2 linked regions of the Verminephrobacter eiseniae EF01-2 genome follow. The protein of the gene in region 1 interacts with the protein of each later gene in a pairwise test. Links are inferred from orthologs where the notes say so. Each region holds a gene or a part of one and is shown in the gene's direction. Other genes may lie near its edges.

What was found.
Region 2: the proteins of glnL (region 1) and glnK interact in binary tests that used the Escherichia coli proteins (3 or more experiments, as listed by UniProt). The link is inferred for Verminephrobacter eiseniae EF01-2 from one-to-one orthologs.

The regions. Positions count from the first base shown.
Region 1 is NC_008786.1:3,500,009-3,510,013, reverse strand. The notes cover bases 1-2,820. They hold glnL (nitrogen regulation protein NR(II)), read left to right. Parts: upstream 1-774; coding sequence 775-1,866; downstream 1,867-2,820. Other genes in these bases: ntrC (nitrogen regulation protein NR(I)), read left to right, coding at 1,915-2,820; VEIS_RS15315 (hypothetical protein), read left to right, coding at 154-645; glnA (type I glutamate--ammonia ligase), read left to right, coding at 1-1. Outside these bases: more of ntrC, read left to right, coding at 2,821-3,534; VEIS_RS15300 (pilus assembly protein), read left to right, coding at 4,193-9,346; VEIS_RS15295 (SMP-30/gluconolactonase/LRE family protein), read right to left, coding at 9,814-10,005.
Region 2 is NC_008786.1:3,692,592-3,702,459, reverse strand. The notes cover bases 3,068-5,750. They hold glnK (P-II family nitrogen regulator), read left to right. Parts: upstream 3,068-4,081; coding sequence 4,082-4,420; downstream 4,421-5,750. Other genes in these bases: VEIS_RS16100 (ammonium transporter), read left to right, coding at 4,447-5,750; VEIS_RS16110 (TorF family putative porin), read left to right, coding at 3,283-3,993; VEIS_RS16115 (YifB family Mg chelatase-like AAA ATPase), read right to left, coding at 3,068-3,070. Outside these bases: VEIS_RS26590 (MmgE/PrpD family protein), read left to right, coding at 1-427; VEIS_RS16120 (LysR substrate-binding domain-containing protein), read right to left, coding at 503-1,405; more of VEIS_RS16115, read right to left, coding at 1,535-3,067; more of VEIS_RS16100, read left to right, coding at 5,751-5,985; glycolate oxidase subunit GlcE, read left to right, coding at 6,111-7,247; glycolate oxidase subunit GlcF, read left to right, coding at 7,292-8,530; VEIS_RS16085 (LysR family transcriptional regulator), read right to left, coding at 8,695-9,630. UniProt on the Escherichia coli protein: Involved in the regulation of nitrogen metabolism. Regulates the activity of its targets by protein-protein interaction in response to the nitrogen status of the cell.

The DNA.
Region 1 (10,005 bases):
ACCGGCGATGGCGATATGCAAAGGCGGCGCAAGCCGCCTTTGCCGCCTGATTCCCCCATCCCGCAACACTGAGCCGTTGCCGGATTGGAGATGTGGGGGTGATTGATGGATACTCCCCCCTCTGCCCTGCATGCCAGCGCACGAGGAAACCGAATGGAAAAAACGCTCATCCCCCTGCTACTCGTCAGTGCCATGCTCCCCGCCGCGCTGGCGCAAGAGCGCATCTACCGCTGTGGCAGCGAATACACGAACAACGCCGCGCAGGCCAAGGAGCGCGGCTGCAAGCTGATGGAAGGGGGCAACGTCACGGTCGTGCAAGGCAGCCGGCCCGCATCGGGCGCTGCGCCCGCCGCTGGTGCAGCGCCCTCCCCTGCCACGCCCCGCACCGGCAGCAGCGACCAGAAGGCACGCGACGCCGACATGCGGGCCATCCTCGAATCCGAACTGCGCAAGGCCGAAGCGCGCCATGCCGAACTGCTCAAGGAATACAGCGACGGCAACCCCGAGCGCAACGCGATCGATCTGCGCAACCCGCAGCGCAGACAAGAGCGCTCGGACGAGCTCAAAGCCAGCGTGGCCCGCAGCGAAAGCGACATCGCCGGAATCAAGCGCGAGATCGCCCGTCTGCCCGCTGCGGCCGACTGATCGTGCCCCGGGTGTCATTCATTTCTCGATCATATTTCCCAATCATTCGTGGACGCGAAGGCAAAGCGCAGACAGTACGGATGTACGGCCAGCGACGCCGGCAAAGTGCATGGCTGATTCAGGAACGCAATGAGCCCCCTGCCCTCGCCCCCCCCCGATCCTCCCGGCGCCGGGCGCGTTCATTCGCTCGACCTGATATCCACCTTGGTGGCCGTGCTGCGCGGCGCCGATGGCACCGTGCAATTTGCCAACGCGGCCCTGGAGAACACGCTGGGCCTGTCGCGGCGCACGCTCGAAGGCGCGGACTTCGCCAGCTTTTTCACCGACCCTGCGCTGCTGCAAACCGCGCTGGCAGGCGCGCGGGGCAAGGACTTCAGCGCGCTGCGCTATGAGGCCAGCTTAAAGCGCCTGCACCAGGACCCGGTGCCGGTGCATGTCAGTGTGGCCGATGCCGAACAGGCGGGAGAAATTCTGGTCGAACTATGGCCGCTGGAGCAGCAAGCCCGGCAGGACCGTGAAGAACGGCTGCGCGATCAGGCCCAGGCCCACAAGGAATTGATCCGCAACCTGGCCCACGAGATCAAGAACCCGCTGGGCGGCATCCGTGGCGCCGCGCAGTTGCTCGAAATGGAACTGGAAAGCCGCGAACTCGCCGAATACGCCCAGGTCATCATCCACGAGGCCGACCGCCTGCAAAGCCTGGTCGACCGGCTACTGGCGCCGCACCGCCACCCCCATCTGGTCAGCGACGTGAACATCCACGAAGTCTGCGAGCGGGTGCGCGCGCTGGTGCTGCTCGAATACCCGCAGGGCCTGACGATCTTGCGTGACTACGACACATCGATCCCCGAGTTCCGTGGCGACCGCGCGCAGATCATCCAGGCCATGCTGAACATCGTGCAAAACGCAGCCCAGGCGCTGTGCGAGCGCATGCTGCAAGGGGTTGCCGAAATCACGCTGCGCACCCGCGTAGTCCGGCAAGTGACCTTTGGCCGCCAGCGCTATCGGCTGGCACTGGAATTGCATGTCATCGACAACGGACCGGGCGTTCCCGACGCCATCAAAGAGCGGATTTTCTACCCTCTGGTATCGGGTCGGGACGGCGGATCGGGGCTGGGGCTGACGTTGGCGCAAACCTTCGTGCAACAGCACCGCGGGTTGATCGAATGCGACAGCGTACCGGGTCGCACCGACTTCCGCATCCTGATCCCCTTGCCCTGAGGTCCCTGACACGCCGACACGCCATCACAGGCAGGTAAGAAAAACCATATGAAGCCGATCTGGATAGTAGATGACGACCCCTCGATCCGCTTCGTCCTTGAAAAGGCGCTGGCCCGCGAAAACCTGCCCACGCGCAGCTTCACACAGCCGCGCGAAGTGCTCGACGCGCTGACCGACCTCGACACCGGCGACTGCGGCCGGCAAGGCCCGCAGGTCCTGGTGAGCGACATCCGCATGCCCGGCGGCTCGGGCCTGCTGCTGCTGGAAAAAGTGCGCGAGCTGCAACCCGGTTTGCCGATCATCATCATGACCGCGTACTCCGACCTCGACAGCGCCGTTTCGGCCTTTCAGCGCGGCGCATTCGAGTACCTGCCCAAGCCCTTCGACCTGCCCAAGGCCGTCGCCCTGATCCGCCGCGCCGTGGAAGAAAGCCAGCGCGAAGAAGTCACCGAAGAGCGGCAAGGCGCAACGCCCGAAATACTGGGCCAGGCGCCGGCGATGCAGGACCTGTTCCGGGCCATCGGCCGGCTGAGCCAAAGCCAGGTCACCGTGCTGATCACCGGCGAATCCGGCTCGGGCAAAGAACTGGTGGCGCGCGCGCTGCACAAGCACTCGCCCTGCGCCGACGGCCCCTTCGTGGCCATCAACACCGCAGCCATCCCCAAAGACCTGCTCGAGTCCGAACTGTTCGGCCACGAACGCGGCGCCTTCACCGGCGCGCAAACCCAGCGGCGCGGCCGCTTCGAGCAGGCCGAGGGCGGCACCCTGTTCCTGGACGAAATCGGCGACATGCCGTTCGACCTGCAAACGCGCCTGTTGCGCGTACTATCGGACGGCCAGTTCTACCGCGTGGGCGGCCATGCGGCGCTCAAGGCGCATGTGCGGGTGATCGCCGCCACCCACCAAGACCTGGAAAAGCGCGTCAAGGCCGGCAGCTTCCGCGAAGACCTGTTCCACCGCCTGAACGTCATCCGCCTGCGCCTGCCCGCGCTGCGCGAGCGGCGTGAAGACGTGCCCATGCTCACGCGCCACTTCCTGCAACAAAGCGCCAGACAGTTGGGCGTGGAACCCAAACGCATCGCCGACTCGGCATTGGCGCGGCTGGAGCAATTCGCCTTCCCAGGCAATGTGCGCCAGTTGGAGAACATCTGCCACTGGCTCACCGTCATGGCGCCGGCCCAGGTGATCTCGCTGCAAGACCTGCCCCCGGAAGTGCTGGAGGCGCCTGCGCACCAAGCCGCGCACCACCCCCCCGCGCGGATGGAGCAGATCGGCCACGCCAGCGAGCCGGTGGCGGTGCCGGCAACTGCCATCTGCCCCCCCCCTGCCGAACCGCAGGAAGCACTGCCCCCGCCTGTGCCCGCCACTATGGCGGGCAACGCGCCGGCAATGCCGGCCTTTGCCGCCACCAGCCCCCAGCGGGAGAACGACGGCCATCGGGCCAGTTGGGAAGAAATACTGGAAATCGAGGCACAAAAGCTGCTCGCCGGCGGCCAATCGCAGCTGTGGGATGCGCTCACGCGGCGCTTCGAGTCCTGCCTGATCCGCACCGCGCTGCACACCACCCACGGCCGCCGCATGGAAGCCGCGCAGCGTCTGGGCATAGGACGCAACACCATCACGCGCAAAATCCAGGAACTGGGGCTGGACTCCCCGGATGAGGCATGAACGCCGCTGGCGCCTGAAATCTTGCGGCCCATCGCGCGCGAAGCCAGCGCCACGGCAGACCGCGATCGGGCGCCGTTCGGCCTGCGGAGCACCATGCCGCACCACGCATCAGGCCAGCGTCCGGATCAGCAGGTGCTCACCCCCCGTGGCCCCACGGTAGATTCGGGCTTGCATGCCGCAGCCGCGCCGCAACCACGCAGCCAATACCACACCACAGTGAGCCAATATCCCGGCGCTGCTTCACCCGCATGCGCTGTATCGCCGGGCAAATCCTGACCTGCGCGCCCAAACCCACAGCCCGGGCACCCTTGCTTTGACGGCGCAGTGATCGAGAAAAACAGACGGCAACGGCAGCCGTAACAGACAAATCCGCAAAGACCAGTAAGAAACCTTTTGGCTCAATCGTTACATAGTCGATACCTATGTAGTGCGAAGTGGCAGCTTGTCACTCGTATGATCAACTGCATGCCGCATCGACCGCCCCTCGCGAGCGCCTGCCAACCCACTGCCGGTAGCAACCTGCGCTTGTGGATCGAGGCCGGCATCAAAGTTTCCCGGGACTGCGCATGCAACCCACGGTGAACCCGGGCCGTGCTGCAGGCAGCATTTCTTCCGTGATGGAAAGCCCGTGGCCATTCCTCATACGCAACGACGCACCATGAAAATATCAGTCAACATCAAGACGAATCTGCTGTTGCTCATCCTCTGCAGCAGCATGAATCTGCCGGCAGAGCCTGTGCTCACGAATGCCAATGTATCAGCGCCGCAAAACGCAATACCGCCCAATATCGTCAGCTCCGCCAGCAAACCGATGGTGATGCTGACTGCATCCAAAAGCCACCAGTTTTTCGGTCCTGCCTACAACGATTTTGAGGATCTCGATGACGATGGTGTGATCGACACCACCTTCAAGCCGACTTTCAAGTATTACGGCTATTTCGATGCAAGCAAATGCTATGCTTACGAGACCAATGCCGGTGGCCGATTCGTTCCGGCAGCCATGGCCACCCAGGAGCCCGTCACTGTCGGCACTGCCACTACCACTACCACTGCCACCAGATACAAATGCTCAGCCAGCGCATCCCATTGGAGCGGCAATTTTCTCAATTGGGCCGCCATGACCCGGCTGGATATCGTCCGTAAAATGCTGTATGGCGGCTACAGGGATGTGGATGGCACTGCGGCGACGGTCCTGATGGGGGCCAAAATGGTGATGGATTCGCACTCGTTCGTCAAATATTACAATGGCACCGATATTCGCGATTACACGCCATTCAGCCAGGCAGCGCTCACCAAGACTACCGGGTCCAACAAGGATCAATATGCGGGTCTGAGTATTTGCCTGACCGGCACTGCCGGTGATTATAACGAAGCGCAGCCCGTCATGCGCTTGGTCAAGGGAAATTACCGTTTCTGGTCTACCGTGGAGTGGGAATCCTGCCGCTGGCGTGATGACACCGATTTTGATCCCAAAGGCTATGCGAAAGGTACTTTTGGCCCCAAGCTCTCGCGTTTTTACCACGATGAGGACAAGGGAGATGGAAAGATCGGAGACCGGCGGGTCTACCATGAAATAACCATTCCGTGGATAAAGGATAAGGATGATGGCGCCAGTTATTCCGGCATCGGCCCGCAACTGAACGTTCGGGTCAGGGTATGCGATCCTGCGCTGTTGGGTGAAGAACGCTGCCAGGCGTTTCCACCCGAGTCCACGACCCATTTCAAGCCCTATGGTTTGCTTCAGGAATTTGGCTACCCCAAAACTGCCACAGAAGCGGCCCGGGTGGAATTCGGGTTGATCAGCGGCAGCTATGATAATTATAATGACAATGGAAACAACCCTGACAAGCCTGACAAAATAGCAGGAGTGGCGGGGGCGCTGCGGAAAAACATGGGTGATCTGGGAGATGAGATCGACCGCAACACCGGTGTCTTTTGCCATAATAACCTTGGCACCCATAGCGCTGATTCCGGTTGCGCCGCAACGCCGCCTGCGTCAAATGTCGCTGCAGGCATCATCAGAACCTTCGACGCCATGGTTCTTTACAACTATTCGCGCGGTTTGCAAGGCTTTGTAAGTAATTCTACCTGGCTCAATCCTTTGGGTGAAATGCTCGTGCAAACATTGCAGTATTATGCTTACAACGGAACGACGCCCACGCCCAGCAACCCGGCAGTCACGGTGGCCGACCGCAGTGTCGGCATGCCGGTAGCCCCATGGATCAACCCGTTTGCCGATTCGAATGCACGCAGGGCCAAATACGGCAATGCCATTTGCCGTCCGTTAAATGTTTTGGCGATCTCTTCCGGCACCCTCAGTTATGATGAGCGAGCAGCCGATCCATTTGCCAGTTTGCCGGGGACCGGTAGCGGACTCGATTCTTTCGTCAACAAAATAGGCCAGGCCGAAGGCATTCATGGCACCGCTCGTTCCGTAGGTTCCGTGCCTGGCAATGATGATAAATCATGTTCCGCCAAAACAGTCCAACGGCTTTCAGATGTCAGGGGTATTTGCCCCGAGGCTCCGGCCCTGAAGGGAAGCTACCAGATTGCCGGGGCTGCGCTCTATGGCAATACCACGCGGATTCGTCCCCTGCCCAGCCCTCCTCCTGCAGGTTTCGACAAACTGGAAAATGCGTTGACGGTCAAGACGATGGCCGTGTCCCTCTCGGGCGGAGCGCCGCGCATCGATATTCCCGTCCCCACCCGTGCTTCGGGTGCCACCCATGACCCTTCTACCCCCCTCCCCCTCCTCAACCCCAGACGATATATAACCATCACACCGGAAAGTGTGAGCGACGGCGGCAAGGTCAACGCGCCCTTGTCCTTTGTATCGATCAGTTCCAGTCCGCGCCATGGCGCTTTCATCGTGGCCTGGAGCGACGTTCTTTTGGGTGCCGACTACGATATGGATATCGTTGGTTTCATCCGTTATGACCTGGTCTACAACCCGGACAACTCAGCTACGGGTTGGGATGTCAAGGTGACGACAGATATCGTCAATGTCTGTGGCGCTCTGGGGAATACGTTTGGCTTCAGTATCAGCGGAGTCAAAAGGAAAAATGCTGCCGGCAACCTCGTCGATGCCAGTGGCCGATATCTTACCCATCAACACGGAAGCCAGAATTCGGGGGAAGGCAATCCGATACTGGCCGGCATGCCACCGACATCCCAGTATCTGTGCGGTGATACAGATTATCGTGCCAAGACAGTCATCGGCAACACCCTCAGCTATGCAAATACGGTGTGCAACGTCACGGGCGATGGCAATACCGGCGATCCTGACATACCCACCGCCGAAAAGAATTGCACGGTAAAGAACGCTGATTTCTTGCATTCCGAAAAATTCCACATGGTTGGAGAATCGGATGCCCTCATCAAGGATCCACTCTGGTACGTTGGAAAATACGGCGCATTCAATTCCAGTGTGAAAAATGCCGATGGCACCTACGGCACCCCGTTGGCCATGCCCCCTACCCACAACAATGATAGCTGGGACAGAGTCAAAATGGACGGAAGCATTGGCCAGGATGGTATTCCTGACGGCTACTTTCTTGGACGCCGCCCGGAGTTGCTCGAAGCGTACCTGCGCAATGCGCTCAATGTGATGGCCAAAAACACCAATGCCGTGCCGGCCATTGCCGCGGCGCAAGTGTCGAGCGCGGAGTATAAATTCGTCGCGCGATTTGACAGCACGACCGTGACGGGTGAGTTGGAGGCTTACAAAATCGATTCCGCCACGGGTGAATTCAAAACCACACCGGAGTGGAAAGCGGGCGCCCTGCTCCAGACCCGAACCGATGTCGCCAATAGCAGACAAATCATTACCAACAACAGAAATAGCCCGTCGGCAGGCACCAAGTTCAGGTGGGACGAAGGATTGTCCCGATTTTACAAGGATCAAATGACGACGACACAGAGCAGGAACCGGTTGTCGGAAACGAATGCAATACTGGCGCTGAATTATATTCGCGGCGATCAATCAAATGAAAGCCTCAACGGGCTGCGCCAGCGTGTCGGCAGTCTGCTTGGCCCGGTGGTGAATGCGACCCCCTGGGTCCAGGGCCGCCCCGACTCTACCTTGGCCGGCCTCAGGTCGGATAAGGATTATGTCCATTTTTATAAAAGCTATAAAGACCGCGCCAAGCTGCTTTGGGTGGCTGCCAACGACGGTATGCTGCATGCGTTCAATCCCGACACCGGAGACGAGGTTTTTGCCTATGTGCCAGGCGCCTTGGCCAACCGGCTGACGGAGATACCGTTGCAGCGGGGTAGCAACGCTGCCGGGCGCACGAAATTGGCTGGAAAGGATTTTGTGATCGGCGCCGAAAATCACCCTCCGGGCGGCACGGTCTGGCCCTATGTCGACGGCAATCCTTTTTCTGCCGATGTCAAAGTGGGCCTCGCTACGCACACCTCTAAGTGCACCGCACCAGCAAACACCGCCTGGAAAACCTATGTATTCGGCACCTTGGGGCGCGGTGGCAAAGGTGTTTTTGCGCTGGATGCCACCTGTATTGCCGATTTGACCGAAGACAATGCGGCCAATGTATTCAAGTGGCAATTCACTGCGGACGATGACCCGGACCTGGGATATATCACCGGGGATGTGACGATTCACCCTACCTCGAACCAGGCCTCGCCGGTCGCCAAGATGAACAATGGCAAATATGCCCTGCTTTTGGGCAATGGCTACAAATCCGACTCGGGCAAGGCGGTGCTGTTCGTTCTTTTTGTCAATGGCCCCAATGCCCCCGATGTCCCCGGTGGTTTCGATAGAGTTCGCTGGACGCCGGGTGCTAACGAGGGTTACCTGAAAATCGTGGCGGATACCGGACCCAACAATGGCCTGTCCATGCCCCGCTGGGAAGATATCGATGGCGATGGCACGGCGGATGTGGCTTATGCGGGCGATCTCAAGGGCAATATCTGGAAATTTGATTTGTCGAACCCCACCAACCCGAGCCTGTGGCAGGTCGATCCCCAGAGCGGATCCATCGCCAGCGCACCGGGCAAGGCCAGCATTGGCAGTATCGTCAGCCCTCTGTACAATGCCGGCCTTCCGATTACGACGGCGCCACAGCTCATGCATATGGGCCAGGGCGGACTCATGGTCAATTTTGCGACCGGCAGTGCATTCGATGATGCGGATTTTCCCAAGCTCGGGGTGACGCAGCGGGTTTATGGCATTTGGGACCGGCGTAGCCTCGCTGGGGCACCGTCCTTCGCTCGGGTCAAGACCGTCGATACCAATACCTTGGTGCGCCGCGCATACACACGCAGCACGGAGGGCGTGGTCACCGTCGCTGCCGATACCCCGGCTTTGAATTGGTCCAACCACAATGGCTGGTATATGGATTTGCCAGATTCCGGCGAGGCGGTCCTGTCAGACCCGTCTCTGAGCGCGGGGGTCTTGTCGTTTGTGACGGTTCGTCCGAGGCAAGCAGTCGCCGGAGAATCTGCGCCTTGCTTTTCAAACCACCGCACGGCGCTTTATACCATCGATCCGATCTCGGGCAAGGCCGAGCGCAATATCCAAGGCAGCATCACGCTGAACAGCACGCAGGTGTTTGTCGCAGCCAGGGACATTAGCGATCAAAAGGTGCGTTCGGTGATTGACAGAACCAAAAAGGCTTTTGCCAGGCCGCCCTGTCCACCCGGGGAACCCGATTGCACTCCCAACACCCCCATTTGCCGCGCCGGGCAGCGCGCCAAGAGGATCATCGGCAGTGGTGCCGATACCATGCTGTGCCTGAGCACTACACCACGTCTGCAATGGCGGGAAATTCCGGGGTTGAGACCGGACGATTGAGAACGGACCCATGAAACCAACGGATGCAGCGCCGTTTTGCGCTGATGCAGTGGCCGATCGCGCTGCCGACCGGCTAGTGTCGCGTCACCGATCAGATGTCGTAGGCTGCGCGCAGCCATCGGAGCGCAACGCAAGGCGCATCGTGCGGCCAATACCGAGCGTATTGGCAAGCGATGCAACGCCGCGATGCGCTTCGATGGCCAGCGCAGACCGACAGATGATCGGTGACGCGACACTAGGCTATTGCGTCTGCCCTGGCCCCTATCCGTTGGCCATGCAATCGCCTGAAAGCACTGGCCGGGCGGTCATTGGCCCCAGGCCAAATGCTGCGCCGGCCATACTCCGTCCAACGGTCTGCGCGGCAGAACCACCCCGCGCACCACGGTCCCGGATCTTTTCGCGCAGCGGCCCGACATATGCATGGCATTCACGGCAACGCCGGCAGCCGCCGGTGGCCGTGGCCCGCGTCATTGCTGGAAGTTCAGCCGCAGCCCCGGCTCATGCCACTGCATGGCCCCCAGGCGTCCCTCGTGCGACAAGGTGACATAGGCCGTGCGCATGTCGGCGCCGCCAAAGCAGATGTTGGTCACTCCCAGATCCGGCATCGGGTGGCTTTGCACGCGCGCGCCCGTGGGGGCAATCTCGATGACGGCCCCGGC
Region 2 (9,868 bases), 190 kb from region 1 along the record:
GGCGCTGGATGTGGCCGGCAACCCCGATCCGAAGACCGCGCCCGAGGCGCGTTTCAGCGTGCCGTTTGCGGTGGCCACGGCCTTGCTGTACGGCAGCGTGCGGCCGGCGGCGTTCAGCCCGGAGCGCCTGCTCGATGCGCGCATCCGGGCCTTGATGGCGCGCATCGAATTGCGCATCGACCCGCAACTGGACGCCGCCTTCCCGGGCCAGCGCGCAGCGCGCGTGCGGATCGTGGCGCGGGACGCGCGCCAGGGGCAATGGCTGCAAGCCACGCGCAAAGGCGATCCCGATGCGCCGCTGTCCGACGGCGCGTTGAACGCCAAGTTTCTGGAGCTGACCGAGCCGGTGCTCGGCGCTGCGGCAGCGGCCCGGCTGCGCGCGCGCATCTGGCAACTGGAGGCCATGCCCAGCCTGCGGCTGCCCTGACCGGGCGCGGGCCACGCATGTCATGTCCACGGCATCCGTCGCCCGGCGCGGGCGCCCCAGACCGCCTGCGCACACTTACTGCGCGCAGGCGCTCAGCAACCAATCACGAAACAGCGCGCGCTTGCGCGACTCGCGCGAGCGCAGCGGCCACACCAGGTAGTAGCCCTGATCGCGTTGCACCGGCTTGGCAAATTGCGCAAAGGGCCGCACCAGCAGACCCTTGTCGAACTCGACGGCCAGCAGGCGGTTTTGTCCGATGGCCATGCCCAGCCCGTCGATCGCGGCCTGCCAGGTCAGCACCGAACTGCCGAAGGTCATCTGCAGCGCATCCCTGGCCTCATGCGCCAGGCCCGTCGCTGCCAGCCACACCGACCAGTCGCTGCGCCGGTAGTGGGAGACCAGCAATTGCTGGCGCAGCAGCGAGACCGGGAATTTGGCGTTGGGCGCGTATTGCTTCAGGTAAGCGGGCGAGCACACCGGCTCGATTTCGTCGCCAAACAGAAACAGCGCCTGCGTCCGGGGCCAGCGGCCGGCGCCGAACTGCACGGCGACATCCGCCTTGTCGCGGTCGAAGTCGACATCGGGCACGGCGTTGGTGATATTGACCTCGATGCCGGGATGCAGGCGGCGAAACTCGCCGAGCCGGGGAATCAGCCACTTGGCAGCAAAGGTGGTGTAGGTGCGCACCCGCAGTGCGCGCTCGCCGGAGCCTTTGACCAGCGCCCGGGTGGCGCTGGCGATCTGCTCGAACGCCGGCAGCAGTTGCTGCGCATACGAGTGCCCGGCGCGCGTCAGACTCACGCCATGGCGTTCGCGCCGCAGCAGCTCCATCCCCAGGTAGGTTTCCAGCGTTGCGATCTGCCGGCTCACCGCCGACTGTGTGACGTTCAACTCGGCGGCTGCGGCCGTGAGATTGTGCGTTCGGGCCACCACCTCGAAGACACGCAGCGGGTTCAACGGGGGGATGCGACGGATCATCCCGTTGCCCTCAGCGACCCCGCCTCACCGCAAGGCGGCCCGGGTCGGGCCTGGGTGCGCAGGCCGGGAGCGCCGGGGTCTGCGCTGGCCGCAGCGGGCAGGAACACCGCTTGCGCGGCGGCCTTCGGTTCACCGCAGCACCCGCCGGTACTGCATGGCCTCGGCCACATGGCCCAATTCGGTGCCGGGCGAGCCGGCCAGGTCGGCGATGCTGCGCGCCACCTTCAGCGCGCGGTGCGTGCTGCGCGCCGACCAGCCCAGCCGCGTTGCGGCGCTGTGCAGGAATTGGGTGGCGCCGGCGTTCAGGTGCAGTTGGGTGTCGATCTCCTGCCCTTGCAGCGCCTGGTTGCTCTTGCCCTGCCGGGCCAATGCCAGTGCGCGGGCGCGCGCGACACGTTCGCGGATCGCGGCGCTCGTCTCGCCGGCGCTGGCTTGCAGCAGTTGTTCGGCCGGCAGGGCGGGCACTTCCACATGCAGGTCGATGCGGTCGAGCAGCGGGCCGCTGAGCTTGCTCTGGTAGCGGCTGATCTGGTCCGGCGTGCAGCGGCAGGCGCGCTGTGTGGCGCCGGCAAAGCCGCAGGGGCAGGGGTTCATCGCCGCCACCAGTTGGAACCTGGCCGGAAAGTCGGCCCGCTGCGCCGCGCGCGCGATGCTGATGTGGCCGCTCTCCAGTGGCTGGCGCAGCGCTTCGAGCGCGGCCCGGGGAAACTCGGGCAACTCGTCCAGAAAGAGCACGCCCTGGTGGGCCAGCGAGATCTCGCCCGGCCGTGGCGGCGCGCCGCCGCCCACCAGCGCCACCGCGCTGGCGCTATGGTGCGGCGCGATGGTCGGCCGCTGCCCCCAGGCTTCGGCACGAAAGCGCCCGGCCAGGCTGGCCAGCGCCGCGCTCTCCAGCGCCTCGGACACCGTCATCGCCGGCAGCAGTCCGGCAAAACGCTGCGCCAGCATCGACTTGCCCGCGCCGGGCGGGCCGACCATCAGCAGGCTGTGGCCGCCAGCGGCGGCAATCTCCAGCGCGCGCTTGGCCGTGGCCTGGCCCTTCACATCGGCCATGTCGGGGCCGCTGGTGCTGGCGGCCATCGGCCTGGGTTGCAGCCGGCTCCAGCCGTCGCTGGCGCTGTCCTTGGCGTCCCCGGCGATGCTGCCCGGCGGCAGAAAGGCCCGCACCACATCCAGCAGATGGCGCGCGCGCACGACCTGTGCGCCGGGCACCAGGGCGGCCTCTTCGGCGCTGCCGGGGGGCAGCACCAGTTGCACGTCGATCTGCTGCGTCTGCAGCGCCAGGCTGGTGGCCAGCGCGCCGCGCACCGGGCGCAGTTCGCCGGTCAGCGACAGCTCGCCGGCAAACTCATGGCCGGCCAGACGGCTGGCGTCGATCTGGCCGCTGGCCGCCAGGATGCCCAGCGCAATCGGCAGATCGAAGCGCCCGGAGTCCTTGGGCAGATCGGCCGGCGCGAGGTTGACGGTGATGCGCTTGTTGTGCGGGAACTCCAGCCCCGCGTTCTGCAGCGCCGAGCGCACCCGCTCGCGCGCTTCCTTGACCTCGACCTCGGCCAGCCCCACCAGCGTGAAGCTGGGCAAGCCGTTGGCCAAGTGCACTTCGACGGTGACACAGGGCGCCTGCAACCCCAAAAGGGCGCGGCTTTGCACCAAAGCAAGACTCATGAAGCGGATCCTCCCCGAATGGGTGCGTCGTGCGCTGCCCGGGTGCGGCCTTGCCCGGTGTTGCACCAGTGCAGGGCAAGGCCCAAAACCTTGCGTTGCGCGCGCAGCGTCACCAGCGCCACTGTACCGTACCGGGGATTTTTGCAAAGCCGTGGCACGGTCCGTGCTTGGCACGCCTGTCCCTGCCCCTGCTTTGCCACACCGGAGGAAACATGCTCCCTGCCACCCTCAAGCCCCTGGCCTTGGCCCTGCTTGCCGCCCTGCCCTTGCTGGCCCAGGCCCAACTCAGCGGCAACATCGGATTGACCAGCAATTACAAGGGCCGTGGCCAGGACCAGGATACGGCCAAGACGCGGGCCGTCAAACCCGCGCTGCAGGGCGGCTTGGACTATGCCTTCGGCACGACCGGTTTTTACCTGGGCAACTGGAACTCCACCGTGCACTGGTTGCCCGGCAACGCCATCGAAACCGACCTGTACGGCGGCTACAAATTCAAGGTCGGCGAGGTGGATCTGGATGCGGGCCTGATGACTTACATCTACCCCGGCAACAGCCTTGGCAACACCACCGAAGCCTATGGCGCGGCCAGTTTCGGGCCGGTGAGCGTGAAATACTCGCACACCCTGTCCCGGGATTACTTCAACTACGCCGGCCCGGGCCTGAAAGGCCGCAACACCGGCTACCTGAACCTGGCGCTGGCACAGGAAGTCGCGCCCCGGATCACGCTGAAAGCGGCCCTGGGCTTTACCCGTTTCGGCGGTGTCATCAGTTCCCCCGATTACGTGGACTACAGCCTGGGCGGCAGCTACGACCTCGGCTCGGGCCTGGCGTTGGGCGCGGCTCTGGTGGGCGCGAACAAGAAGGCGTTTTATGGCTCCGCCAACCAGTCGCGCGTGATCGTCTCGCTCAGCAAGGCCCTGTGAATTTCACCGGGCCCATCCCGATGGGTGCCAATGGCGCCCGTCCATCTCAATGTGGGCGCCGTTGGCGCCCGTGCCGGAGGAACCCCTCATGAAAATGGTGACAGCCATCATCAAGCCCTTCAAGCTCGACGAGGTGCGCGAGGCACTCTCGGACATCGGCGTGCAGGGCATCACGGTGACCGAGGTCAAGGGCTTTGGCCGCCAAAAAGGCCATACCGAGCTGTACCGCGGCGCGGAGTATGTGGTCGACTTTCTGCCCAAGGTCAAGATCGAGGCCGCCATCGCCGACGAACTGGTCGAGCGCGTGATCGAGGCCATGGAAAACGCTGCCCGCACCGGCAAGATCGGCGACGGCAAGATTTTCGTGACCCAACTGGAGCAGGTGGTGCGCATCCGCACCGGTGAGACCGGCAAGGAGGCCCTGTGAAGGGGCCGCAAGTACGGAGAAATGCGATGAAAAAACTGCTTGCTTCCTTCATTCTCGGGCTGGGTCTGCTGACCCTGGCCCCGCTGTCGCTGGCCCAGGCGCCAGCCACCGACCCGGCATCGGCCGCCGCCGACGCTGCGGCGCCCGCACCAGCGGCCACGCCGGCGCCCGAAGCGCCCGCACCGGCGGCGGCCGCAGAGCAGCCCGCCGCTGCCGCAGCAGCGCCTGCGCCGGTCCCGAACAAGGGCGACACCGCCTGGATGATGACTGCCACCTTGCTGGTCGTCCTGATGATGCCCGGCCTGGCACTGTTTTATGGGGGCCTGGTGCGCAGCAAGAACATGCTGTCGGTGCTGATGCAGGTGATGGTCACGTTCTCGCTGATCATGGTGCTGTGGTTCATCTATGGCTACAGCCTGGCTTTTACCGAGGGCGGGCCTTTCATCGGCGGCCTGGACCGGCTGTTCATGCGGGGCATCTGGGACAACGACACCGGCACATTCGCCAATGGCGCCACCTTCAGCAAGGGGGTGGTGATTCCTGAGGTGGTGTTCGCCGCCTTCCAGGCCACGTTCGCCGGCCTGACCTGCGCGCTGATCGTCGGCGCCTTTGCCGAGCGCATGAAGTTCGGTGCCGTCATGCTGTTCATGGTGCTGTGGTTCACCTTCAGCTACCTGCCGATCGCCCACATGGTCTGGTTCTGGATGGGCCCCGACGCCTACGCCGCCAAGGAAGTGGCCGACGCGATGACCGCCAAGGCCGGCCAGATCTGGCAATGGGGTGCGCTGGACTTTGCCGGCGGCACCGTGGTGCATATCAACGCCGCCATGGCCGGCCTGGTGGGCGCCTACATGGTCGGCCGGCGCATTGGCTACGGCAAGGAAGCGATGGCGCCGCACAACCTGGCGCTGACCATGACCGGCGCCGCGCTGCTGTGGATTGGCTGGTTCGGCTTCAACGCCGGCTCGGCGCTGGAGGCCAACGGCTCTGCCGCGCTGGCCTTCATCAACACCCTGGTGGCCACCGCTGCGGCCGTGCTGGCCTGGTGCGCCGGCGAAGCGCTGATGCGCGGCAAGGCGTCGATGCTGGGTGCCGCATCGGGGGCCGTGGCCGGCCTGGTGGCCATCACGCCGGCGGCCGGCAACGTGGGCATCGCCGGTGCCCTGGTGGTCGGGATCGTCGGGGGCTTTGCCTGCCTGTGGGGCGTCAACGGCCTCAAGCGCCTGCTGGGGGCTGACGACGCGCTCGACGTGTTCGGCGTGCACGGCATCGGCGGCATCGTCGGCGCGTTGCTGACCGGCGTGTTCAATGCCCCCGGCCTCGGTGGCCCGGGCTATGTGGCCGACTGGGTGACCGCCTCCGTCGTCACTGCGGCCGACTATTCCATCGGCGCCCAGGTCTGGGTGCAGGCCAAGGCCGTGCTGCTGACCGTCCTGTGGTCGGGCGTGGTGTCTTTGGTGGCTTACAAGATCGTGGACTTGGTCATGGGCCTGCGCGTGACCGAAGAAGACGAACGCGAAGGGCTGGACATCACCACGCACGGCGAAACGGCGTACAACCGCTGATCCGCGCAGCGCACGAACGGCCCGCCGGGCAACGGCGGGCCGTTCGTTTTTGCGCCGGGCAAAAAAACTGCGCTCCCGGCCGCCATCTGCGGCGCCCGGTGTCCGGCTGCCGGTACGATGCGCGCATGGACTCTCTTGTGGCAACCATGGTCGAGCAGGTGCGTGCCGCCGTGGCCGACCGAACCCCGTTGCGCATTCGCGGCGGGGGCAGCAAAGACTTTCATGGCCTGGCGCTGCATGGCCAACTGCTCGACACCCGGATGCTGCGCGGCATCGTCAGCTACGCGCCGAGCGAGTTGGTGGTCACCGTGCGGGCCGGCACGCCGCTGGCCGAACTGGAGGCTGCTTTGGCCGAGCAGGGGCAATGCCTGCCGTTCGAGCCGCCGCATTTCGCCCGCGGCGCGACCGACAGCGCCACCGTCGGCGGCATGGTGGCAGCCGGCCTGTCCGGGCCGGCCCGGGCCAGGGCCGGGGCGGTGCGCGACTACCTGCTGGGCGTCACGCTGCTCAATGGCCGCGCCGAACTGCTGCGCTTTGGCGGCCAGGTGATGAAAAACGTCGCCGGTTACGACGTGTCGCGCCTGATGGTGGGCGCCTGGGGCACGCTGGGCCTGCTCACCGAGCTCAGCCTGAAGGTGCTGCCCGTGGCGCCGGGCGAAGCCACATTGCGCTTCGAATGCAGCCAGGCCGAGGCACTGCGCAAACTGCACGCCTGGGGCGGCCAGCCGCTGGCGCTCGATGCCAGTTGCTGGCTGCAAGACGACGAAGGCCAGGGCCGGCTGTACGTGCGCCTGCGCGGCGCCGTGGCCGCCGTCGAATCCGCATGCAAGACCATGGGCGGCACCCGCATCGACAACGCCAGCGCCGCCGCCGACTGGGCCGCCTGCCGCGAGCAGACCCTGCCCTGGTTCAGCGCCCGCGCCGCCCACCCCGAACTGGCGCTGTGGCGCCTGTCCCTGCCTGCCACGGCCCCGGTCATGCCCCTGCCCGGGCAGCCGCTGCTGGAATGGCATGGCGCGCTGCGCTGGCTGCAAGCCCCCGAGTCCGCCGGCGCCGCCTTGCGTGCGGCGGCCCGTGCCGCCGGCGGGAACGCCAGCATCTTCATCGCCGCCAGCGCAGACCGATCCGGCGCCAGCGGCCACGGCGCCAGCGGCCAGTTTGATTGGCCGTCCACGGCGCTGGAGCAGATCCATGCCCGGCTGAAACACAGTTTCGACCCGTCCGGCATCTTCAACCCCGGCCGCATGGTCCGGGACTGGTAGGCGCGCCCGCAGCGCCTGGTTGTTGCACATCGTTGGCCCACCCCATGCAAACCCGACTCGCCCCCGAATACCGCGACCGTGCCGACGGCCTGGAAGCTGAAGCCATATTGCGCCAGTGCGTGCACTGCGGCTTTTGCAGCGCCACCTGCCCCACCTACCAGTTGCTCGGCGATGAGCTCGACAGCCCGCGCGGGCGCATCTACCTGATCAAGCAGGTGCTGGAAGGCGAGGCCCCGAGCCGCAAAACCCAGTTGCACCTGGACCGTTGCCTGACTTGCCGCAACTGCGAAAGCACCTGCCCCAGCGGCGTGCAATACGGCCATCTGCTGGACATAGGCCGCAAGATCGTCGACGAGCAAGTGTCCCGCCCGCTGGGCGAGCAGGCCCTGCGCTGGGCGCTGAAAGAGGGCCTGCCCTCGCCGCTGTTCGCGCCCGCGATGAAGGCCGGGCAGTTGCTGCGCGGCCTGCTGCCGGCAGCGCTCAAGGCCAAGGTGCCGGCAGCGCAAGACGCCGGCGCCTGGCCCGCAGGCCAACATGCGCGCCGGGTGCTGCTGCTGGCCGGCTGCGTGCAACCGGCCATGCTGCCCAACATCAACCGCGCCACCGCCCGCGTGCTCGACGCGGCAGGCATACAGACCCTGATCGCCGCCAAAGCCGGTTGCTGCGGCGCGCTCGCCTTCCACCTCGATGACCAGGAAGGCGGCAAGGCCGCGATGCGCACCAACATCGACGCCTGGTGGCCGCTGCTGGAGTCCGGCAGCGTCGAGGCCATCGTCAGCAATGCCTCGGGCTGCGGCGTCACCGTCAAGGAGTACGGCCATATTCTTGGCAACGACCCGCGCTACGCCGCCAAGGCAGCACGCATCAGCGCCCTGGCGCGCGACCTGTCGGAACTGCTGCCCGAACTGGCCGAACGGCTCCAGGGCCGCGTGCAGCCCCCGGACAGGCGCTACGCCTACCACCCGCCCTGCACGCTGCAACATGGGCAAAAGCTGCGCGGCGGCGTCGAGACCTGGCTCACGCAACTGGGCTTGAACCTGCGCGTGGCAGGCAACGACGCGCATTTGTGCTGCGGCTCGGCAGGCACCTACTCGGTGCTCCAGCCGCAACTGGCGCAGCAACTGCGCGAGCGCAAACTGCTCGCCCTGGGCCAGGCTTTTGGCGCGCCAGCCCCGCACGCCATCCTGTCGGCCAACATCGGTTGCATCACGCACCTGCAAAGCGGCACCGGGCTGCCAGTCAGGCATTGGGTCGAGGCGCTCGACGAGGCGCTGCACGCCTGAGCGCAAGCCAGCGCAGAACAGCACGGACTGGCGCTGGCGGCTGCGCGCCCCGGGTCTGCGGCGGGTTGGGATTCCCGGGCTGCCTTGGCCGGGCTTGGTGAGCCTGCACAGGCAGGGGCCCATCTTTTCGATGCGCTTACCCAAGCCCTGTGAGGCTTGCCGCTTCAGCCTCGTTTTGCTTGATGGGCCGGGCTGTGGAACTGTGGCACCGAGTAGTTACTGGCCGTCGTGGTAAAGGCACTGATTGCTGCGGAGACTTTGGCACCGCGCCTCCAGATCAGCCCCAGTTCCAATGTGGCAGGCTCGTTGCGCAGCGGCTGGGCGATCAGGCGCAGCCCCTCGCTCGACCACTGACGAAATAGCACCTCCGGCAGGACGCAAATTCCGTTGCCCGTCGCCACCAGGCTTCGCACCGCCTCCACGGATCGTGTCTTGGCAACGATGCGTGGTCTGACACTCTCGCGCAGCCACAGGTCTCCCGTAGTGCGTTCGAGTTCGTCATTACGCAACACGATCACGGCTTCATTATGCAATTCGCGCAGGGTTACCGGTTTCGCGCCGACCAGGCGATGCCCGGTAGGTAGCCATAGGTGCCAGGGTGAGCGAACCAATTGCAACGTGTGAAAGGCATGATGATTCTCCAGGTGCGAAGTCAGCGTCAGCGCAACATCGATTTCGCCGTTGACTATCAGATGCTCAATCGTCGATCCGGACTCTTCGATGATGCGCACAGTGACGCGCGGGAAACTACGCCGAAACCGCTCCAGCAACCCTGGCAAGTAATAACCCATGAGTGGCGATACTGCGCCGATCGATAATTCTCCGGTCATCGCATCAGGACGCACGGCCAGGGCATTTTCAGCAGAGGAAACTGCATTGAGTATGAGGTGGCTATGGCGCAAGAATTCGTGGCCCGCATGTGTGAGTGCCATGCCACGGGCATGACGCCGGAACAGCATGGAACCGAGATGCGCCTCCAGGCGTTGAATCGCCTCGGTAATGGCAGCCTGTGAGATGTCGAGCGTCTGCATCGCAGCCGAGATGGAACCAGTCTCGGCAACGGCATTGAAGTATTGCAGGGTACGAATCGATATACTCATCTGATCATGATGCCAGTCAGCTATCGGGCAATGTCCCCAGATAGCCCAATAGTTGCAACGTGTGACAATGCACTATGCGGCCTTCCTTGAACCTCGTCAACGGTAACTTCCTGGCGGTGACGGCCCAATGCCGCCTCCAATATCCAGCCGCCCTTGACGCCCTGGATTGTGCGGAGCAACTCCCGCGCTTCGATAAAGCCCGCTGCCGTTGAGCGCAGTGCCATGGCGCCATCCCGGC